One region of the Halomonas sp. DP4Y7-1 genome, then DNA from elsewhere that is predicted to be linked to it. Evidence: predicted binding sites of a transcription regulator. Region 1 holds the regulator's gene; each other region holds the start of a gene.

Region 1 (3,358 bases):
CCCAGCAGCGTCGCTGGCAAGTTGTCAATGGCATAGAAGCCCAGGTCTTCGAGAGCCTGAAGCGCCACGGACTTTCCCGAGCCAGAGCGACCACTGATGATCACGAGCTGCATGTCCTGTCTCCTTGGCAGGGGGCGATAAGAGGGCAGTAGGTGTCAGGCGGTCACCGCGCGGTGACAGCCAGATCACGCTCGATCAGAGCGTGCTATCTAGCTAGATGGTAATCAGCTAGAGGTTAATCAGCGAGGCCCCTGTTAGCGAGGCGCCATTCTTCTAGGCGCCAGGCAAGGCGTGCGCCATCAAGACATAGGATCAAGGCGCTTTCGGCGTGTGCCGTCAGGTCGTGGCGTCGCCGGGGGCTTGCTGGCGAATCGCTTCCTGCAAGCGCTCGTGCAGCTCGCGCTGGGACGTCGCGTGGCGCAGGCGATGTCGGGTATCGGCGTCATTCATGACCCCGGCCACCTGTCCCAGCAGGGCAAGGTGAGCATCATCCGCTTCCTCAGGCACCAGCAAGACAAATACCAGGTCCACCGGTTCGCCGTCGATGGCGTCGAAATCAATCGGCTCTGCCAGCTTGAGAAAGCCAGAGATAGGGGCCTTGCAGTGAGGGTTGCGAGCATGCGGAATGGCCACGCCATTGCCGATGCCGGTGCTACCCAGACGTTCGCGGCCGATCAGGCGACTGAAGACTTCCTGGCTATCCAGGCTTGGTGTGTTCTGCGCAATGAAGGTGCTGAAAAATTCCAGCACCCTCTTCTTGCTGCCCCCCGGGACGTCAAATAGCGTGCGCTCGGGGGGGAGAATGGCATCCAATGTCATGAGAGGTCAGCGAATTCCGGCGCCTTGGGCGCGGGCTTGGGATTTTTCCTTGTGCTTGACGAGCTGGCGGTCCAGCTTGTCGGCAAGGGCGTCGATGGCGGCGTACATGTCGCCGTCCTGGGCTTCTGCATGCAGGTCTGCACCGGCAGCGTGAAGCGTACAGGCAGCCTGTTGGCGCTCCTTCTCCACCGAGAGGGTGACCTGCACATTGGTGATGTTGTCGTAGTGGCGCTCCACACGGGCGAGCTTCTCTTGTACGTAGTCACGCAGGGGATCGGTCAATTCGACGTGGTGGCCGGTAATGTTGACTTGCATGACAAGGCTCCTTGCTCTTGCGGGTGGTAGCTCGATTGTAACCCTTTTTCCGATCCTGCAAACCCCCCTGCTTCTACGCATTAAGACGCAGATGTCGTGCGATATTTCAAGCGCTTGCGCTTTTCATGCAACTGCGCTACGCACTCTGCTCTTCGCCTGTCTCGAGCCTTCTGGCCGGGCTCAGCGCAGGCGCTTGCGCTCGCTTGAAGAGGGAATATTCATCGCTTCTCGATACTTGGCGACGGTGCGTCGGGCGACGTTGACACCGTCTTCGGCGAGCAGCTCCACCAATTTGCTGTCAGACAGCGGTTTGCGAGGCGGCTCCTGCTGGATCAGCGACTTGATCATGGCGCGTATGGCAGTGCTGGAATGGGCATCCCCATCCTGACCAACCTGGCTGGAAAAGAAATACTTGAGCTCGAACACTCCCCGTGGCGTATGCACGAATTTCTGGGTCGTCACCCGGGAGATGGTCGATTCGTGCATCTCGACCTTGGCCGCAATGTCTGCCAACACCAGCGGTTTCATGGCGGCTTCACCCTGCTCGAGGAAGTCGAGCTGCCGCTCCATGATTTCGCGTCCGACCCTCAACAGGGTGTCGTTGCGGCTTGCCAGGCTCTTGATCAGCCAGCGCGCCTCCTGCAGGTGGTCCTTCAGAAACTGGTTGTCCTGGCTCTTGTCGGCCCGTCGGATCAACGCCGCATAGTCGGGTTGAATGCGCAGGCGTGGCATCGCCTCAGGGTTCAGCTCGACGCGCCAGCCTTCTTCGGTGTGGCGGACCACCAGATCGGGAATGACATAGTCGTTGTCGCTGTCGCCGTACTGGCTGCCAGGCCTAGGGTCGAGGCCACGGATCAGTTCGATGACATCGTCCAGCTGCTCTTCGGTCAGGCTCAGGCGGCGCTTCAGCAGACGACGATCACCGCTGGCCAGCGCCTCGAGAAACTGGCGTACCAGTCTTCCCGCCTGGGGCAGAAGGGGGGTGTCACGGGGCAGGCTGTCCAGTTGCAGCTGCAGGCATTCGCGCAAATCTCGGGCAAATACACCGGTAGGTTCGAATTGCTGCAGCCTGGCCAGCACCGACGCCACGTCCTGCAGGGGCGGGGCAGCAGCGTCGTCATCGGCCAGGCCCTGGGCGATATCGTCAAGGTGTCCCACCAGGTAGCCATCGCCGTTGACCGCGTCAATCAGGCACTCTGCGATGCGCCTGTCATTATCATTGAGGTCCAGCAGGGCCAGCTGCCAGCTAAGGTGGCCATGCAGGGATTGCCCGCTGGCCTGGCGCTCGAAGTCTGGCGCCTCGGCGCTGCCGGCCGGGGCGGTGCCAAGGTCTTGATAGGTATCGGACCAGTCGCTGTCGACCGTTAGCTCGGAGGGGATCTCGTCGGCCCAGTCGTCGTCCTTGCTGTCCTTGACCTGCAGCTCGCCGAATTCATCCTCCAGCTCGAGCATCGGGTTGGCCTCGAGCGCCTGCTGGACTTCCTGGCGCAGGTCCAGCGTGGAAAGCTGGAGCAGGCCAATAGCCTGTTGCAGCTGAGGGGTCATGGTCAGCTGGGTGCCGATCTTCAGCTGCAGTGACGCCTTGAGGGCCATGATGTGACTTCCGTTCGTGGAGCTGAAAAGCCTTACCCTAACGGCGGGTCAGGTACCATGCAAGCTTCTTGCCAACTTGTGGGCAGGGGGTGGCGCGCAGGGCTTGCAGTGCCCCGCATGCGCGTCAGTGCAAGGTCGAGCGGGCGCCATGAAGACCCTGCCAACATAGCGGCCCGGCAGCGCCCGTGGTGGCTAAAGGCGAAAGTTTTCGCCGAGATAGACTTCCTTGACGCGCTGGTTGGCAAGGATCGACTCGGCACTGCCTTCGGCGATGATCTGGCCGTCGCCGACAATGTAGGCGCGGTCACAGATGTCCAGCGTCTCGCGCACGTTGTGGTCGGTGATCAAGACGCCGATGTCACGAGCCTTGAGCTGGCGAATGATCGACTTGATCTCGCCGACGGAGATCGGATCCACCCCGGCAAAGGGTTCGTCGAGCAGAATGAAGGCGGGTTCTGTGGCCAGGGCTCGGGCGATCTCGACCCGGCGTCTTTCCCCGCCGGACAGGCTCATGCCCGGGTTGTCGCGAATGTGGCTGACATGGAAGTCTTCGAGCAGTTGCTCAAGGCGCGCCTGGCGACCGTCCCGGTCGAGGTCCTTGCGGGTCTCGAGGATCGCCATGATGTTGTCG
Region 2 (3,358 bases), on a different contig from region 1:
CGCTGCACATCGCGGCGTGCCGCAGGGCCGGTGATCCACTGGGACTCGCCGGAGGCCATGGCGGTACGCCCATCGAGGCTCATGGCCAGCTTCAGGCGCACCCGCGGGCGCCCCTTGGTCATGCGCGATACGAAGCCCGCATTCAAGGTCAGCGCATCGTCCTCAAGACAACCGACCAGCACCTCGATGCCTGCCTCACGCAGCCTCTGGATGCCGCGCCCAGCGACCTGAGGGTTGGGGTCCTGCATGGCCACCACGACCCGGGCGACGCCCGCCTGGATCAAGGCATCGCAGCAGGGGCCGGTGCGACCATGATGCGAGCATGGCTCCAGCGTCACATAGGCGGTTGCACCACGGGAGCGATCACCGGCGCCGTTCAGCGCATGGATTTCCGCATGGGGCTCACCGGCACGCTCATGAAAGCCCTCGGCCAGCCACTCGCCGTCCTTGACCAATACGCAACCGACACGCGGATTCGGCATGCTGGTGTAGCGGCCATGCTCAGCCAGGCGAAGAGCCCTCGCCATCCAGTGGGCATCATGGCCAGGGGCTGACGCCGGAGGTGCATCGTCGCGGCTCATGAAGGCTCCTCGTTGTCGGGGGTGAAGCTCGGCTCCTGAGCCAACCGGTCAATCTCGGCACGAAACTCGTCGATGTCCTGAAATCTGCGATACACCGAGGCGAAGCGAATGTAAGCCACCTGGTCCAGGCGCTTGAGCGCGTTCATCACTTCCTCACCCACGACCCGCGCCTGGACCTCACGCTCCCCTCGGGCCCTCAGGTTCTGGCGTATGCGCTCCACCGCCGCTTCGATGGATTCCGCACTGACCGGGCGTTTTTCCAGAGCCCTCAGCATGCCCGCTCGCAGCTTGCTCTCGTCAAACACCTCACGGGAGCCATCGGCCTTGACGATCCGCGGCATCACCAGTTCGGCGGTCTCATAGGTAGTGAAGCGCTCCCCGCATCCCGCGCACTGCCGACGTCGACGCACCTGGTCGCCTTCGGCAACCAGCCGGGAATCGGTCACACGAGTCTCTTGAGCGCCACAGAAAGGGCAATGCATAGCGGGCAGTCCGGCAGGAGAAAATGTCGCCATAGTGTAACGGTTGCGGCCTTTTTCGCCCAGCGCAACCGTCCGCCAAGCCCTTTGCGCGATGCCAGTTGGCACGCCCTGTGCTTGATGTTGTGCATTATCCTGCCAATAAGTCGTCGGGCACAGGCGTAACCTCCCGCCTCGCCCGCCCAAGGAGGACGCCATGGCCCCACCACTCACAGCGATGGACGCAGACCGCTTCCAACAGCATGCCAAAGCCTTGCTGACACCTCTGTATGGAGAACGTAGCGAGGAAGTGCTGCGCCGCCTGCTGCGCCTGATCGAAGCGCAGGGCGCCCGTCTTTCGCACCGTCATGGTGCAAGAAACGAACTGTGGAGTGAAAAGGATCAATGGCTGATTCTGTACGGTGATTCGCTGATCGATGAGCACGAATCACGCCCGGACAGCGGTCAGGAGACGTCGCCCACACCTCCTCTGGCCGTGCTCGATGACTTTCTTCACAGCCGACTGGCTGGCGTGTTCAGCGGGGTGCACGTGCTGCCCTTCTTTCCCTGGAGCAGCGACGATGGCTTCTCGGTCATTCACTACCGCGAGGTCGACCCGGCCCTGGGCGAGTGGCGAGACATCAGGCGGCTGGCCAGCCGCCACGACCTGATGGTGGATCTGGTCTTGAATCATGTCTCAAGGGAGTCGCTGTGGTTTGCCGACTACCTGGGCGGCAACCTGCCCGGTCGCGACTACTTCATCGAGATGGACCCGGAAACGGATCTCAGCGACGTCGTACGGCCACGCAGTTCTCCACTGCTGGTACCGGTCAGTACCCGTCGGGGGGTACGCCATCTGTGGGCCACCTTCTCGGAGGACCAGATCGACCTGAACTTTGCCAACCCCGACGTGCTGATCGAATTCATCGGCATACTGCTGTTCTATCTTCAGCAGGGCGCGCGGATCGTGCGCCTGGACGCCGTCGCCTTCCTGTGGAAACGGCCCGGCACCCGTTGCATTCACCTTCCCGAAACCCACGCCGTGGTGCGTCTGCTGCGCGCCATCGTCGATCATGTGGCTCCCGGCACCTTGATCATCACCGAGACCAACGTGCCTCACGCCGAGAACATCAGCTACTTTGGCCTGGAGCGTGAGCACACACCACCGGATGAAGCCCATCTGGTCTATCAGTTCCCGCTGCCCCCACTGCTGCTGCATACCCTGACCAGCGGTGAGGCCGGCACCATCGCCCGCTGGCTCAACACGCTGCCCGAGCTTCCAGAGGGCTGCAGCTATCTCAACTTCACAGCCAGCCACGACGGCATCGGGGTACGACCGCTGGAAGGCTGGCTCGAGCAACACGAAATCGATGCTCTGGTTGGCTTGATGCAGCGCTTCGGTGGCTTTGTCAGCATGCGCCGCCAAAGCGACGGCAGTGACAGTCCCTACGAACTGAACATCACCTGGTTCGATGCCATGAGCGGCACCCGCCGAGGCCCCGACCCCTGGCAGGTCGAGCGCTTCTTGTTGAGTCAGCACCTGATGCTGGTCCTGAAGGGCATTCCCGGGGTCTACATTCACTGTCTGACGGCTACCCAGAATGACCATGATGGCGTCGAGCGCAGCGGGCGCCTGCGCTCCATCAACCGCAAGCGCTGGCAGCGCCAGGAACTGGGGATGCTGCTGGACAGCCGGCACACGCCGACCCGTGAGGTATTCGTCGCCCTCACGCGTCGCCTTGAACTGCGCCGCCGAGAGCCTTGCTTCCACCCCGACGCCGCTCAGACGGTGGTGCCAACCGCGCCACAATTGCTGGCCATTCAGCGTGGGCCGATTGCCAGCGGCCGTCGCCTGCTGGCGATCCATAATGTTACCGACCGCCCGCAACCTCTGGTCATGGCGGAACTCGAACGTCCTGGCTGGGAGGACCTGCTGGAGGGCGGCGAATGGCGCCATTGCGATACCCTGGCGCCCTATCGCTCACTATGGCTGGTGCGTCATGATTGAGCATTCAGGAAACACTGCATCACTGCCTGCACCAACGATTCGCTGCGTTGCGCGCCCCACCTGTAGCGCAAAGGCTCCGGCGCCTGCGCTGCGGGCGCCTGGCGCCGCTCGGCTGATGACTGCAGCGTTTCCTTTATCCGTAACCCCACCAACCGGGCCGGCCACCGAACTGACCTCTCATCCTGTTGTCCCAGCTGTTGTCACAGCACTGGCCGCCCTACCACCGGGATGATCAGGTCACCTCTGCGCGCCCCTCCGACAACGACATGCGAGCCCGAACACCGATGAGTCAGGACACCCCCCGCCGCCCC
Region 3 (3,358 bases), on a different contig from region 1:
GACGCCTTCGTATTCTTCTTCTTCGCTGACACGGACACCCATGATCGCCTTGATGATCAGCCAGACGACCAGGCTGGCGGTGAAGACCCAGGCGAAGATGCCGGCAATACCGAGCAGCTGGGCACCGAAAGTGGCGTCGGCGTTGTTCAGCGGTACCGCCAGGACGCCCCAGATACCTGCAACACCGTGGGCAGAGATGGCACCGACCGGATCATCAAGACGCAGCTTGTCGAGCACCACGATAGCGACCACCACCAGGATGCCGCCTACTGCGCCGATCAGGGTGGCGCCCAGGGCGCTGGAGGACAGCGGGTCGGCAGTGATGGAGACCAGGCCGGCGATGGCACCGTTCAATGCCATGGTGAGGTCTGCCTTGCGGAACCAGATCTTGGCCAGGATCAGTGCTGCAATGACGCCACCCGCGGCAGCCGCATTGGTGTTGACCAGTACCTGGGCCATGTTGTTGGCAGAAGCGATGTCGGAAACCTTGAGCTCGGAGCCGCCGTTGAAGCCGAACCAGCCCAGCCAGAGGACGAAGGTACCCAGTGTGGCCAGCGGCATGTTGGCGCCAGGAATCGCGTAGATCGCGCCGTTCTTGCCGTACTTGCCCTTACGCGGGCCGAGGACCAGCACACCCGCCAGGGCGGCAGCGGCACCCGCCATGTGAACAATGCCGGAGCCTGCATAATCGGAGAAGCCTGCTTCAGACAACCAGCCGCCGCCCCAGGTCCAGTAGCCAGACACTGGATAGATGAAGGCCGTCATGACCACAGCGAAGGCCAGGAAGGCCCACAGCTTCATGCGCTCGGCAACGGCACCGGAGACGATGGACATGGCGGTGGCCACGAACACGACCTGGAAGAAGAAGTCAGCGCGAGCAGAGTAGTAGGGGGCATCTTCGCCACCGGCCAGCACGGCATCGACGCTGTTCTCAGTGCCGATCAGAAAGCCCAGATTGGGAATGATGCCGCCACCGTCGGACGAATACATCAGGTAGTAACCCACCAGCAGATACATGGTGCAGGCCACGGCGAACAGCACGATATTCTTGGTCAGAATTTCGGCGGTATTCTTGGCCCGGACCAGCCCGGCCTCGAGCATGGCGAAACCGGCTGCCATCCACATGACCAGGGCGCCGCAGATGAGGAAGTAGAAGGTGTCCAGCGCGTAGCTGAGTTCACTGATATCAACCATGAGAGTGTCTCGCTATTTATTATCGGGAGTCAGGGCAGGGGCGGACATCAGACCGCGTCCGAACCGCGTTCGCCGGTGCGAATGCGGATGACATCTTCCAGCGGCGTGACGAAAACCTTGCCGTCACCGATCTTGCCGCTGTTGGCCGCGTTGCAGATCGCTTCCAGCACGCTGTCCAGGCGAGCTTCGTCGACGGCCACCTCGACCTTGACCTTGGGCAGAAAGTCCACGACATATTCCGCGCCGCGGTAGAGCTCTGTGTGGCCCTTCTGACGGCCAAATCCCTTGACCTCTGTCACGGTGATGCCCTGGACGCCGTTGTCGGCCAGCGCTTCACGAACGTCGTCCAGCTTGAAAGGCTTGATGATGGCGGTGATCAGTTTCATGGCATGGCTCCCTACGTGCATGGGTGGCGGCTTGTTTCCGCTCGGTGCATGGATACGTTGTCATAGCGGGAAATGTGCCACTTTATTCCTAATATCTTTTATTACATGAACTTGGAGTTAATTGAGGGCGTGTTGGATATGCGGGAGGCTGCATAGCGGGGGTAAATTGCGGCACTGCATCAATGACGATGCACTACTTTGGTGCTTGGCGCTGAGGCGCGTGCGCCATCAGTGAGCGCGCGACGTTCCGTCATGACGGCGGGAAGGACCGTCGTCGTTAGCCCACCTGGCCCGCCAGCGTTGTAGCCAACGTAGGCAGCCAAGAGACATGCGTTGGGCGTCAGGCTTGCGTATGCTGTCGGCAATAGAGTCGCCGTTTTGATGCACAAGGAGAGCCCCATGATCAGTCAGGATCGCATCAGCCGTTTAGCCCAGCAGATTGGAGAGCGTCTGCAGGGCGCTTCTCAGGCCCCGGAAGACATCCAGAAGGGCGTGCAACAGGTAGTGCGTGGCGCCTTCGACCGCCTGGAGCTGGTCTCGCGTGAAGATTTCGACATCCTGATGGATGTACTGCAGCGTACCCGCTCACGCGTCGAGGCCCTCGAGAAACAGGTCGCAGCCCTGGAGAGCCTGGTCGATGAGCGCGCAGCGGCGGGTCAGACAGGTGCCGATGCAACGCCCGCGGTCAGCGAGGAGGCTGCCGAAATCCCCGTACCCCCTGCGACCCAAGGACAGGACGGTGCGGCCAAGGGCGGTGAAACGCCATCGGCGTGATCTCTACCAGAGCACTTGGCTAATGTAGCGGGCCGGCATAGGGATATGCCGGCCCGGCTGTTTCTGGCGTGTGCAGGCGGCGAGGGGTCGATGATCGTGGTCTACTGACAGCCATAACGTCAGCCGTCAGGCAGGGAGCCCATGACGCTTGCCATCATCACGACCCGTGCCGGGGTGGGGCTGGATGCTCCAGAAGTTCAGGTCGAGGCGCACCTGGCCAACGGCTTACCCGGAATGACCTTGGTGGGACTGCCGGAAACCGCCGTCAGAGAGAGTCGCGAGCGGGTGCGCAGTGCCTTTGCGACCTGTGGTCTCGACTACCCCTTGCGTCGTATCACCCTGAATCTTGCCCCTGCCGATCTGCCCAAGGAAGGGGGACGCTTCGACCTGCCTATTGCGCTGGGACTGCTGGTGGCATCGGGGCAGTTGCCTGCGGCGGCGCTGGACGGCATCGAGTGTGCCGGAGAGCTGGCGCTGGATGGGCGGCTTCGTCCTGTCGCCGGCATGCTTCCCTTTGCCATGGCCACCCTTCGGGCTGGGCGGCGATTGATCCTGCCTGCCGCCAATGCCCAGGAGGCTGCGCTGGTCAGCGGCCTTGAGGTGCTTCCCGCCGACCATCTGTTGGATGTCATCGCCCACTTGAGTGGACGGGTGCCGCTACAGACGTGTACTGCGGCAGCATCGTCGATGCCGGTCGAGGCAGCCTTGGATCTCTGTGATGTGCGCGGACAGTATCAAGCGCGTCGCGCCCTGGAGGTAGCGGCGGCTGGCGGTCACAACCTGCTGTTCGCCGGTCCGCCAGGTACCGGCAAGACATTGCTGGCCAGTCGCCTGCCCGGCATCCTGCCTCCCCTTGAAGATCATGAGGCCCTGGAAGTGGCGGCCATTCGCTCCGTCTGTGCGCTGCCATTGTCAGAAGGCTTTGGCTGTCGTCCCTTTCGCTCTCCCCACCACACTGCCAGCGCGGTGTCCCTGGTGGGAGGCGGGTCGAGGCCGCGTCCCGG
Region 4 (3,358 bases), on a different contig from region 1:
CAATGGCCGGCAGCGCATCGCCAAGCGTGGCCTTGAGCCAGTCGGCGGCCAAGCCCATGCCGATATTGATGGTGTCGCCTACGGAGAAAGGTACCAGGAACAGCAGGATGCCGATCACAGACGGGATCAGGAACTTGAGCAGACCGTGGGTGCTTAGCTTGCCCCCTTCGGTGGTGATCTTGTCGGCAGAGTGCAGATGGGAAGACATGGGAGGGTCACTCTTTGATGTTGTAGTGTTCGGCGCTCCTTAAGGAGCGCCTCATAGGGACGAACCAGGGCCTCTCCCTGGCCCTGTCAACGGTCAGTCACGGCGCTTGACGCCGGGCAGCACGCACAGCATTTCATACAGCAGGGTGGCCCCCATCAGCGCGGTGTTGCCGCTGGGGTCGTAGGGCGGGGAGACCTCCACCAGATCACCACCCACAATGTTGAGTCCTTTGGCGCCGCGCACGATTTCCAGGCCCTGGGCCGAGGTCAGACCGCCCATTTCGACGGTGCCGGTGCCCGGTGCGACGGAGGGGTCAAGGCCGTCGATGTCGAACGAGATGTAGACCGGGCCATCGCCCATCTGCTCGCGAACCTCAGCCATCAGGGGCTCCAGCGACTTGTGCCAGCACTGCTCGGCCTGCACCACGCGGAAGCCTTGCTGGCGGCACCAGTCGAAGTCTTCAGCGGCATAGCCGGTGCCACGCAGGCCGATCTGCACCACACGGTTAGCGTCCAGCAGGCCTTCTTCCTGAGCCCGGCGGAACGGACAGCCGTGAGCGACTTCTTCACCGAACATGTGCTCGTTGACGTCAGCGTGGGCATCGATGTGGATCAGGCCAACGGGGCCGTGCTTCTTGGCGATGGCGCGCAGGATCGGCCAGGTCAGCGTGTGATCGCCGCCCAGGGTGAGCGGCACACAGTCATGGGCCAGTACCTGGTCATAGAAACCGGAGATGATGTCCAGGTTCTTCGGCAGGTTGAAGGTGTTGATCGGCACGTCGCCGATATCTGCCACCTGCAGGCTGTCGAAGGGCGCGGCCCCCGTTGCCATGTTGTAGGGACGCAGCATGCGCGACTCGTCGCGAATCTGGCGCGGCCCCAGGCGAGTGCCGGGACGGTTGGACGTACCGATGTCCATGGGAATGCCGATGAAGGCGGCATCGAGCCCCTGGGCGCTATCCTGAGTAGGCAGGCGCATCATGGTGGCTGGACCGCCGAAGCGAGGCATTTCGTTGCCGCCGAGGGGTTGGTTGAAGTCGCTCACTGGAACTCCTGACATCGCTGATGAGGTCACCTTGGCCAGACGACTGGCCAGGCATGTATAGGTTTGTTCAAGCAGGAGGTGTGCCAGTTCTGCGATTGTTATACTAAAGGCGCAAAAAATGTGCACGAAGTTGCCGTGCGCGGCGCGATATCCGGGGCTCGTTGATTCACTATTGAATCAATGGCGGGGCTAGCCGTGATACACTTTTGCATCAATGATGCGTTTATGGATCGCCGATGACTGACGATGCGCTGATACTGAAGACGATTATCGACACGGCGCACGATCACTTCTTTATCGTCGCGCCCGATGGCCATATCCGGGACGTCAGTCCCGGAGCGGCGGCGGTCTACGGCATGTCCTGTGAAGAGCTCTGTGCCACCAGCGTGCAGCGGCTCGAAGCGGAGGGCGTGTTGACGCCGTCGGTCAGTCTTGAAGTCATTCGCACGGGCAAACCCACCCAACTGGTGCAGCACACGGGTACCGGGCGGCGGGTGATTGCCCAGGCACATCCGGTGTTTCAAGGCGAGCGCCTTATCGCCGTGGTGAGTCGCTCCATGGACTTGACCGACCTGCAGCTGTTGCAGCAGGAGTACGCGCTGTTGCAGCGACGCTTCAGCGAGCACCTGAGACGCGGTCACGCGATCGAGTCGGAGAGTGGCCTCCAGGGTGGCTTGCAGGAACAGGAGCTTGGGCATCTCGAGGTCAAGAGCCAGCTCATGGGCGAGGTGGCGCTCTTGCTCAAGCGTGTGGCCCCTACCGACGCTACCGTGCTGATGTTGGGAGAGTCAGGGGTTGGCAAGACGGCGTTCGCTCGCCAGCTTCATCGCTGGAGTTCACGCAAGGAAGGGCCGTTCATCGACGTCAACTGCGCCGCCATCCCTGAGAGCCTGTTCGAGTCCGAGATGTTTGGCTACTGCCAGGGCGCCTTTTCCGGAGCGGCCCCCGGTGGCCGCAAGGGGCTGATCGAGCAGGCTGAGGGCGGCACGCTGTTTCTTGACGAGATTGGTGAGCTGCCGCTGTCGGTGCAGACCAAGCTGCTCAAGACCATCCAGGACGGCAGCATCACGCGACTAGGTGACCGAGCGCCCCGGCGCGTCGATTTTCGTCTGGTCGTCGCCACCAATCAGGATCTCTCGGCGCGGGTCGAAGAGGGACTGTTTCGACTGGATCTCTACTATCGGCTGAATGTCATTCCCGTCACCCTGCCGCCCCTGCGCGAGCGGCGAGAGGACATTCCGGGCCTTGTCGAACGTCAGCTTGCGCGGCTCAACCGGCGCTACGGGCGAGACAAGATGCTGGCACGGGACGTCTGGCAGGCCCTGATGGGGTGGGAGTGGCCCGGCAATGTGCGCGAACTGGAGAACGTCATGGAGCGGGCTTGGCTCGCCAGTGACGATGTGATTCAAGCACGCGAAGTGCTGCCCGGCAGGCAGGTGCCCGCGGCGGCCGCGCCGGAAGCATCGGGCCAGGTGACGTCCCCGACGTTCTCCCCTTCCGCGGTTGCTGCTGGCGCGGCCACGGAGGAGATCGGGCGTGCCTCCGACGACAGCAGGAGCGTGACGGGCTCGAGGAATACGGCGGAGGACATCTGGGCGTCGCCAGGCAGGGGCGACGGGGAGGGTCTGAAAGAGACGCTTGCCCGGGTCGAGCGAGAGATTCTGGCGGACTGCTGCCGAACGCTGTCCAGCACTTACGCCATTGCCGAGCGTCTGGGGATCAGCCAGCCGAGCGTGGTGCGCAAGCTCCGGCAGCATGGGCTCAGGATCGGCTGAGCGGCGCGTGGCCGACGATGATACCGCCGTCAGAACAGGAAAAAGCAGCTGACCCAGATGCCTACGGTAAGCAGTGACTTGACCGCCATCACCCCTTGATGCCCCCGCTCGCGCTCACCATGCTCATTGATGGTCGTTTCGCCGGGCTGCATGACCAGGACCACCGTCAGCAGGAGATTGGCTCCGGGAAACAGCAGCATGACGCTGCAGTGGCCGCGTTGGCCCACATCATGCAGGCGGCGAACGCCGTGCAGCACCAGGGGATATACGCTGACCACTAGCCAGCCTGCCCCCACCAGCAGTCCCTCCGGAGAGACGCTGTCGTGGAGGT

Evidence for each region. Region 1 encodes sigma-54, which starts transcription at its own class of promoters, with help from an activator protein. Its sites were predicted from a motif close to TGGCACNNNNNTTGCTNT; they were not measured.
Region 2: a site for sigma-54 is predicted at 1,163-1,180, ahead of KUV72_RS04310 (sugar phosphorylase). Genes of this name have one in related genera too.
Region 3: a site for sigma-54 is predicted at 1,643-1,660, ahead of KUV72_RS08030 (P-II family nitrogen regulator). Genes of this name have one in related genera too.
Region 4: a site for sigma-54 is predicted at 1,321-1,338, ahead of speB (agmatinase). Genes of this name have one in related genera too.

The regions. Positions count from the first base shown of each region.
Region 1 covers NZ_JAHVKS010000004.1:126,423-129,780, forward strand. Annotated here, with positions in the region: gene rapZ (RNase adapter RapZ) at 1-113, opposite strand, end outside; gene ptsN (PTS IIA-like nitrogen regulatory protein PtsN) at 337-819, opposite strand; gene hpf (ribosome hibernation-promoting factor, HPF/YfiA family) at 826-1,134, opposite strand; gene KUV72_RS09535 (RNA polymerase factor sigma-54) at 1,315-2,727, opposite strand; gene lptB (LPS export ABC transporter ATP-binding protein) at 2,920-3,358, opposite strand, start outside.
Region 2 covers NZ_JAHVKS010000002.1:167,301-170,658, forward strand. Annotated here, with positions in the region: gene ribD (bifunctional diaminohydroxyphosphoribosylaminopyrimidine deaminase/5-amino-6-(5-phosphoribosylamino)uracil reductase RibD) at 1-581, opposite strand, end outside; gene nrdR (transcriptional regulator NrdR) at 578-1,063, opposite strand; gene KUV72_RS04310 (sugar phosphorylase) at 1,257-3,047, shown strand; gene dsbG (thiol:disulfide interchange protein DsbG) at 3,332-3,358, shown strand, end outside.
Region 3 covers NZ_JAHVKS010000003.1:349,661-353,018, forward strand. Annotated here, with positions in the region: gene KUV72_RS08025 (ammonium transporter) at 1-1,194, opposite strand, end outside; gene KUV72_RS08030 (P-II family nitrogen regulator) at 1,242-1,580, opposite strand; gene KUV72_RS19820 (accessory factor UbiK family protein) at 1,980-2,354, shown strand; partial or broken gene KUV72_RS08040 (YifB family Mg chelatase-like AAA ATPase) at 2,496-3,358, shown strand, end outside.
Region 4 covers NZ_JAHVKS010000009.1:121,960-125,317, forward strand. Annotated here, with positions in the region: gene KUV72_RS16410 (YjiH family protein) at 1-208, opposite strand, end outside; gene speB (agmatinase) at 302-1,252, opposite strand; gene KUV72_RS16420 (sigma-54 interaction domain-containing protein) at 1,489-3,027, shown strand; gene KUV72_RS16425 (DUF805 domain-containing protein) at 3,057-3,358, opposite strand, start outside.